Regions from separate parts of the Psychrobacillus sp. FSL K6-2365 genome, predicted to be linked through region 2. Evidence: a T-box and tRNA genes for the amino acid it is inferred to sense, from the RefSeq annotation. Region 2 holds a T-box; the other holds one or more tRNA genes.
What was found. A T-box is a leader RNA that pairs with one kind of tRNA and senses whether it is charged. The one in region 2 lies ahead of leuS (leucine--tRNA ligase), so its partner is inferred to be a tRNA-Leu.
Positions count from the first base shown of each region.

Region 1: it has a tRNA-Leu gene. The T-box ahead of leuS (leucine--tRNA ligase) is inferred to sense a tRNA for this amino acid. The anticodon was not compared.

Region 1 covers NZ_JBBOOO010000001.1:3,784,132-3,788,558, reverse strand. The annotation lists gene MKY29_RS19160 (Tex family protein) at 1-1,622, shown strand, start outside; gene MKY29_RS19155 (SprT family protein) at 1,686-2,156, shown strand; tRNA gene MKY29_RS19150 (tRNA-Asn) at 2,237-2,311, shown strand; tRNA gene MKY29_RS19145 (tRNA-Glu) at 2,316-2,387, shown strand; tRNA gene MKY29_RS19140 (tRNA-Asp) at 2,416-2,491, shown strand; tRNA gene MKY29_RS19135 (tRNA-Gln) at 2,495-2,569, shown strand; tRNA gene MKY29_RS19130 (tRNA-Lys) at 2,575-2,647, shown strand; tRNA gene MKY29_RS19125 (tRNA-Leu) at 2,712-2,798, shown strand; tRNA gene MKY29_RS19120 (tRNA-Gly) at 2,827-2,900, shown strand; rRNA gene MKY29_RS19115 (16S ribosomal RNA) at 3,058-4,427, shown strand, end outside.
Region 2 covers NZ_JBBOOO010000001.1:2,946,077-2,950,503, reverse strand. The annotation lists gene MKY29_RS14675 (CoA transferase subunit A) at 1-592, shown strand, start outside; gene MKY29_RS14670 (3-oxoacid CoA-transferase subunit B) at 606-1,259, shown strand; T-box leader at 1,383-1,595, shown strand; gene leuS (leucine--tRNA ligase) at 1,761-4,172, shown strand.

The sequences.
Region 1 (4,427 bases), 840 kb from region 2:
ATATTACCCGTACAGATGGTAAGATTGTTGCGTCTGTAAAAAAAGCAGAGCTAGACGAAAAAAACGTATTTGAGATGTATTATGAGTATGAAGAACCTGTGAAGAAGATTGTTCCTCATCGTATATTAGCGTTAAACCGAGGAGAAAAAGAGGATATATTAAAAGTAGCTCTTCAGATTCCAATGGAAAAAACAACTAATGTGATGAAAGCACAGTGGATTAAATCTTCATCTAGTGATGCAGTGGAACAGATTGAGTTGGCGGTAGAAGATTCGTATAAGCGACTAATTCAGCCTTCAGTAGAGAGAGAAATTCGAGCAGAGCTTACTGAAAAAGCAGAAACACAGGCTATTCATATTTTCTCTGAAAATCTGCGTAATTTACTATTACAACCACCATTAAAAGGAAAAGTAATTCTAGGTGTCGATCCAGCTTATCGTACAGGATGTAAGCTAGCGGTTGTAGATGATACAGGAAAACTTTTAGAGGTCTCTGCTATTTATCCACATGCCCCAAAAATGGATGTGGAAGGCTCAAGGAATAAAGTGCTTGGTTACTTAAAGAACTACCCTATTTCTTTGATTGCCATTGGAAATGGAACAGCCTCTCGTGAAACAGAGCAATTTATCGTGGATTGTTTGAAAGAAGCAGAGGGGGAAGTAGCTTATGTAATAGTGAATGAAGCAGGTGCCAGTGTGTACTCAGCTTCTGAAATTGCGCGCAACGAGTTTCCAGATCTACAAGTAGAACAACGTAGCGCAGTATCCATTGCAAGAAGACTACAGGACCCTCTGGCAGAACTAGTGAAAATAGATCCAAAAGCAGTAGGAGTAGGACAATACCAGCATGATGTTTCACAAAAGAAATTATCGGATTCCCTATCCTTTATAGTAGAAACTGCAGTTAACCAAGTAGGTGTAAATGTAAATACAGCATCTGCATCGTTATTACAATACGTTTCAGGACTTTCGAAAACAGTGGCAGAAAACGTTGTGAATATGAGAAATGAGCAGGGTAGGTTTACTTCTAGAGCGCAGCTAAAGAAAATTCCACGCCTTGGGGCCAAAACATATGAACAAGCAATTGGATTTTTACGCGTACCAGATGCGAAAAATCCATTTGATGCAACGGGCATTCACCCTGAAAGCTATAAAGGAGCAGAGCAAGTGCTAGAAATTGCCGGTCTTAAGAAGACACAGATAGGGACAAGAGAAGCAGAAGAGGCACTAAAGAAAATTTCAATAGAAACAGTAAGTAAAGAATTAGAAATAGGTGAAATCACACTAAAAGATATAGTAGATACATTAATCAAGCCAGCCCGTGATCCTCGTGAAGCATTTCCGCAGCCGATCTTGAAAAAAGATGTACTCAAATTAGAAGACTTAAAAACAGGGATGGAATTACAAGGTACCGTGAGAAATGTAGTTGATTTTGGTGCATTTGTAGATATCGGTGTAAAACAGGATGGTTTAGTCCATATTTCTAAACTTAAAAAAGGGTTTGTCAAACATCCTTTAGATGTTGTTTCACTAGGAGATATAGTGACTGTATGGGTTGAACAGTTTGATGCCAATAAAGGAAGAATTGCATTAACAATGCTTCCACCAGAACAGCAAGTGTAACTTATAGAGGTGTCCAATGAGATATGTCATTGGACAACCTCTTTTCAAATAGGGGTGATTAATATGACAGATGAAAAATTGTATGAACTTGTATGCCGTGTATCAAAAGAAGCTTTTGGGAAAGACTATAAACATCAAGCGTATTTTAATAAAAGGCTTAGAACTACTGGTGGAAGGTATATGTTGAGGTCGCATAATATAGAAGTAAATCCGTTAGTATTCGAAAAATATGGGATGGATGAATTGGTTGGCGTTATCAAACATGAGCTCTGTCATTATCATTTACATATAGAAGGAAAAGGATATCAACATCGGGATGCCGACTTTCGTGAGCTACTCAAAGCAACAAATTCACCTAGATTTTGTTCTACTCTAGTAGAGGGAAAAAGAAGGAAGGCTACAAAAAGGTATACGTATAAATGTGCAAAATGCTCCATTTTGTATAATCGAAAAATTCGTTTAAACACGAAGAAATACCGTTGTGGCAAGTGTTACGGAGATTTAGTGTTAGTTTATTTTGAGAATCTGAAATAAATTTTCGAAAAGTAGTTGACGTTTTGCAAAACCCTCTCTATAATAGAAAAAGTCGAGTAAAACAAAACGACAAAAATTATTCCGAAGTAGCTCAGTGGTAGAGCAATCGACTGTTAATCGATCGGTCGTAGGTTCGAGTCCTACCTTCGGAGCCATTATGGCCCCTTGGTCAAGCGGTTAAGACACCGCCCTTTCACGGCGGTAACACGGGTTCGAATCCCGTAGGGGTCATTACCATTTATTATTTAATATTTTCAACGGTCCCGTGGTGTAGCGGTTAACATGCCTGCCTGTCACGCAGGAGATCGCCGGTTCGATCCCGGTCGGGACCGCCATGTTGGGGTATAGCCAAGCGGTAAGGCAATGGATTTTGATTCCATCATGCCCTGGTTCGAATCCAGGTACCCCAGCCATTTTTGAGCCATTAGCTCAGTTGGTAGAGCATCTGACTTTTAATCAGAGGGTCGTAGGTTCGAATCCTACATGGCTCATCAAATTGTTATTGACATTTAAGGTGTAAGAGAGTATAATCAACCTTGTCCTATTAATTACTAAGCGGTCGTGGCGGAACGGCAGACGCGCTAGGTTGAGGGCCTAGTGGGGGATAACCCCGTGGAGGTTCAAGTCCTCTCGGCCGCACCAGTCAAATAACAGTTTAACATAATTTAATGCGGGTGTAGTTTAGTGGTAAAACCTCAGCCTTCCAAGCTGATGATGAGAGTTCGATTCTCTTCACCCGCTCCATTATTTAATACCATAGAATATTGAACATTGAAAACTGAACATGCAAAACGTTAAGACATATAGCTTATCAACTAACTTTGTTAGTTTGATAGCAAAACAATTTTGACATCATTTAATGATGATGCCAGCAAAACAAAATGAGCTTTTTAAGTTCTCTATTATGGAGAGTTTGATCCTGGCTCAGGACGAACGCTGGCGGCATGCCTAATACATGCAAGTCGAGCGAATGACGAAGAAGCTTGCTTCTTCTGATTTAGCGGCGGACGGGTGAGTAACACGTGGGCAACCTGCCCTGTAGATTGGGATAACTCCGGGAAACCGGGGCTAATACCGAATAATCCATTTCCTCACATGGGGAGATGTTAAAAGACGGCATCTCGCTGTCACTACAGGATGGGCCCGCGGCGCATTAGCTAGTTGGTGAGGTAACGGCTCACCAAGGCGACGATGCGTAGCCGACCTGAGAGGGTGATCGGCCACACTGGGACTGAGACACGGCCCAGACTCCTACGGGAGGCAGCAGTAGGGAATCTTCCACAATGGACGAAAGTCTGATGGAGCAATGCCGCGTGAGTGAAGAAGGTTTTCGGATCGTAAAACTCTGTTGTGAGGGAAGAACAAGTACGAGAGTAACTGCTCGTACCTTGACGGTACCTCATTAGAAAGCCACGGCTAACTACGTGCCAGCAGCCGCGGTAATACGTAGGTGGCAAGCGTTGTCCGGAATTATTGGGCGTAAAGCGCGCGCAGGCGGTCCTTTAAGTCTGATGTGAAATCCCACGGCTCAACCGTGGAAGGTCATTGGAAACTGGGGGACTTGAGTACAGAAGAGGAAAGCGGAATTCCAAGTGTAGCGGTGAAATGCGTAGAGATTTGGAGGAACACCAGTGGCGAAGGCGGCTTTCTGGTCTGTAACTGACGCTGAGGCGCGAAAGCGTGGGGAGCAAACAGGATTAGATACCCTGGTAGTCCACGCCGTAAACGATGAGTGCTAAGTGTTAGGGGGTTTCCGCCCCTTAGTGCTGCAGCTAACGCATTAAGCACTCCGCCTGGGGAGTACGGTCGCAAGACTGAAACTCAAAGGAATTGACGGGGGCCCGCACAAGCGGTGGAGCATGTGGTTTAATTCGAAGCAACGCGAAGAACCTTACCAGGTCTTGACATCCCGCTGACCGGCCTAGAGATAGGCTTTTCCCTTCGGGGACAGCGGTGACAGGTGGTGCATGGTTGTCGTCAGCTCGTGTCGTGAGATGTTGGGTTAAGTCCCGCAACGAGCGCAACCCTTGATCTTAGTTGCCAGCATTCAGTTGGGCACTCTAAGGTGACTGCCGGTGATAAACCGGAGGAAGGTGGGGATGACGTCAAATCATCATGCCCCTTATGACCTGGGCTACACACGTGCTACAATGGACGGTACAGAGGGTCGCAACCCCGCGAGGGTGAGCAAATCCCATAAAACCGTTCTCAGTTCGGATTGTAGGCTGCAACTCGCCTACATGAAGCCGGAATCGCTAGTAATCGTGGATC
Region 2 (4,427 bases):
ACAGCTAATATTAGCGTTAGTTGAAAAAGGTGTGAAGGACTTAACGGTTATCTCCAACAATTGTGGTGTGGATGAGTGGGGTCTAGGGCTGCTACTTAAAAATAAACAGATAAAGAAAATGATAGGTTCATATGTTGGGGAAAATAAAGAGTTTGAAAGACAGGTAATATCTGGTGAGATTGAGGTGGAATTGACACCACAAGGAACGTTGGCAGAAAAAATTCGCGCTGGTGGTGCTGGAATTCCTGCTTTTTATACTCCTGCAGGTGTAGGAACCATTGTAGCGGAAGGAAAGGAAGTACGTGTATACGACGGTAAGGAATATGTATTAGAAGAAGCACTTCGAGCTGATTATGCTTTCATACGGGCAGCTAAGGCAGATAAATTTGGGAATCTTATTTATAATATGACAGCGCAAAACTTCAATCCAATGATGGCAGCAGCAGGTAAAATTACCATAGCAGAAGTGGAAGAGATTGTGGAAACAGGCGACCTAAATCCTGCCCAAATACATACACCGAGTATTTATGTTCAAGGTCTGTTCCAAGCAAAACAGGAAAAAAGAATCGAGCGTTTAACGACACGTTCTTAAGGAGGAGTTTCGATTGAATACACGTGAAAAAATTGCAAGAAGAGCAGAAAAGGAAATCGAAAATGGAAACTACGTTAATCTAGGAATTGGGATTCCGACTTTAGTAGCGAATTTCATCTCTCCAGATAAAACTGTCGTTTTACAATCTGAAAATGGTTTGCTTGGCATAGGTCCATATCCAACTGAGCAAGAAGTAGACCCAGATCTTATAAATGCCGGTAAGGAAACAGTGACTACTATTCCAGGTTCTGCTTTTTTTAATAGTGCAGAGTCATTTGCGATGATACGTGGAGGACATGTCGATGTAGCCATTTTAGGAGCGATGGAGGTTTCTGAAAAAGGAGATCTTGCAAACTGGATGATTCCAGGGAAGATGATAAAAGGCATGGGCGGAGCAATGGACTTAGTGCATGGTGCTAAGAAAATTATTGTCATTATGGACCATTGTGCAAAAGACGGTTCTGCTAAAATTAAAAAACAATGTGAATTACCTTTAACAGGTAAAGCAGTTGTGAATAAAATAATAACAGAACGGGCAATGATAGAGGTAACCGAGGACGGACTTGAATTGAAGGAAGTTTTCGAGGGTTATTCTGTTCAAGATATTATCGACGCTACAGAAGCGGAGCTTATTATTAAAGATGTTAGAGAAAATGTAGCGATTTAAATTAAAACAGCGAAAGTATTGCTGATTTAAGTCAACCCTCTGGACGCCAATTATCACAAAGAGTAATTGATTAAAGTGTAGCTTGTATTTTAATACAGAATCCATTATCATAAAAACTAATAGAAGTTGACTGAGATAAGGAATAGTAGATAAATATCGTTTCTTTAGAGAGCTAGCGATTGGTGTAAGTTAGCGTTACGAATTATTGAACTCGCCTTTGAGTCAGAATAAGTGAACGATTAGTAGCTTATTCCGTTTTCCGCGTTAAGGAATCAAGTTGAGTGAAGTTTTCACTAATTTGGGTGGTACCGCGTGAGTATATCTCTCGTCCCTTAGTTTTTTAAGGGGCGAGTTTTTTTATGTCTAGCTTTAGCGCCTAGCCCCTCAAGTTGCTTCAGGGTTTCAAGAAAAGGCAGAGGATGCCTGTCCGTGAAACCTTTCCAGCACTTGTCGAGACTTGCATAGGCGCTAACGCTTTTCTAAATTTAAGGAGGAGTTACGATGAGCTTTAATCATGAAGCGATTGAAAAAAAGTGGCAAAAGTATTGGCAAGAAAATAAAACCTATAAAATGACAGATGATCCATCCAAACCAAAATTTTATGCATTGGATATGTTCCCTTATCCTTCAGGAGTTGGCCTACATGTAGGGCATCCACTTGGGTATATTGCAACGGATATATTAAGTGCGTTTAAACGTAAGCAAGGCTATAACGTTCTTCACCCAATGGGTTGGGACGCTTTTGGTCTTCCAGCAGAGCAATATGCAATTGATACTGGGAATGATCCCGCAGAATTTACTGCGAAGAATATTGCTACATTTAAACGTCAAATGACCGATTTAGGATTTTCATTTGACTGGGATAGAGAAGTCAATACGACGGATCCTTCTTATTATAAATGGACACAATGGATTTTCATTCAACTGTACAAAAAAGGCCTAGCATATGTAGATGAAGTGCCAGTAAACTGGTGCCCAGCATTAGGTACTGTTTTGGCTAATGAAGAAGTAATCGATGGTGTATCCGAGCGTGGGGGACATCCAGTAGAACGCCGTCCGATGCGTCAATGGGTGCTTCGTATAACTGCTTATGCAGACAGACTTTTAGAGGATTTAGATGATCTTGACTGGCCGGATAGCTTGAAAGAAATGCAACGTAATTGGATTGGGCGTTCAGAAGGTGCAGAGCTTACATTTGAGGTAGCTGAAACTAACGAATCATTCCGAGCATTTACAACTAGACCAGACACTATTTTTGGTGCAACGTATGCAGTATTAGCACCTGAGCATAAGCTTGTGGATGTCATCACAACTGCTGACCAATCAGAAGCAGTGCAAGCTTATAAAGATCAAGTGAAACTAAAAAGTGACTTAGAACGTACAGATTTAGCAAAACATAAAACAGGTGTATTTACAGGTGCTTATGCGGTTAACCCTGTAAGTGGGGAGAAAATGCCGATTTGGATTGCAGATTATGTGTTAGCTACCTATGGAACAGGTGCAATTATGGCAGTTCCTGCACATGATGAGCGCGACTATGAGTTTGCGAAACAATTTGACTTGCCAATAGTGGAAGTAGTTTCTGGTGGAGACATCGAAAAAGAAGCTTACACAGCAGATGGTACACTTGTTAACTCAGAGTTCTTGAATGGCTTAAATAAACAAGAAGCAATAGCAAAAGCAATTCAATGGTTTGAAGCGAATGGTAAAGGTGAGAAGAAAATTACGTATCGTCTACGTGATTGGTTATTCAGCCGTCAACGATATTGGGGCGAGCCAATTCCAATTATCCATTGGGAGGATGGTACTTCGACACCTGTAGATGAGTCTGAATTACCATTAATGCTTCCGGTAACAACAGATATTAAACCGAGTGGAACAGGTGAATCACCATTAGCTAATATTACCGAATGGGTAAATGTTGTAGATCCAGTAACAGGTAAAAAAGGTCGTCGTGAGACTAATACTATGCCACAGTGGGCGGGTAGCTGTTGGTATTACCTTCGTTATATTGATCCAAATAATAACGAGGCACTTGTCGATCCAGAACTAGCGAAACGTTGGCTTCCAGTTGACATTTATGTAGGTGGCGCAGAGCATGCAGTACTTCATTTATTGTACGCACGTTTCTGGCATAAGTTTCTTTATGATATTGGTGTTGTTACTACGAAAGAGCCATTCCAAAAACTATTTAATCAAGGAATGATTCTTGGTGAAGGTAATGAGAAAATGTCTAAATCAAAAGGGAATGTAGTAAACCCTGATGATATTGTAAAAAGTCATGGTGCCGATTCACTTCGTCTATACGAAATGTTCATGGGTCCACTGGACTCTTCGAAGCCATGGTCAACAAACGGTTTAGATGGATCAAGAAGATTCCTTGATCGTATATGGCGTTTACTTGTCGATGAAGAAGGTAAGTTGAGTTCTAAAGTTACGGACATTTCTTCTGATAATATGGAAAAAGCGTATCACCAAACTGTTAAAAAAGTAACTGAAGACTTTGAAGCAATGCATTATAATACTGCCATTTCGCAAATGATGGTATTTATCAATGAAGGCTATAAAGCAGAGCAAATTTCTAAAGAGTATGTAGAAGGATTTGTGAAGCTTATTTCTCCAATCGTTCCACATATTGCGGAAGAGCTTTGGAGCATTCTTGGACATGATGATACAATCGTTTATGAATCTTGGCCAACTTTCGACGAATCTAAGTTGGTAGACAATGAAGTAGAAATTCCTGTTCAAATTAAAGGAAAAGTCCGTGCGAAATTACATGTTGCTAAAGATGCGACAAAAGAAGAGCTGGAAGCATTAGCTCTTGCTTCTGAACAAGTGCAACAATGGTTGGAAGGTCAAGAAGTGAAGAAAATAATTGCGATCCCAGGTAAAATGGTCAATATCGTAATCTAATGTAGATTTTAAAAGAAGTTATAATAAGAATAACTAAAACATCTCACCTCTATAAGTTTCTTAGAGGTGAGATGTTTTTTCGATTATCCAAATTACACTGTGAATTTTTTGGGAAAAATATCCGTTTAGCAAGTAAAAAGCGTTAGAGCGCAAGTAAATATAGACAAAGAGCAAGTAAACCCTTTACGATCACAAGTAAGCTACAGGTAGAAGCAAGTAAACAAAAGGTGAAAGCAAGTAAACATATAAAAGGAT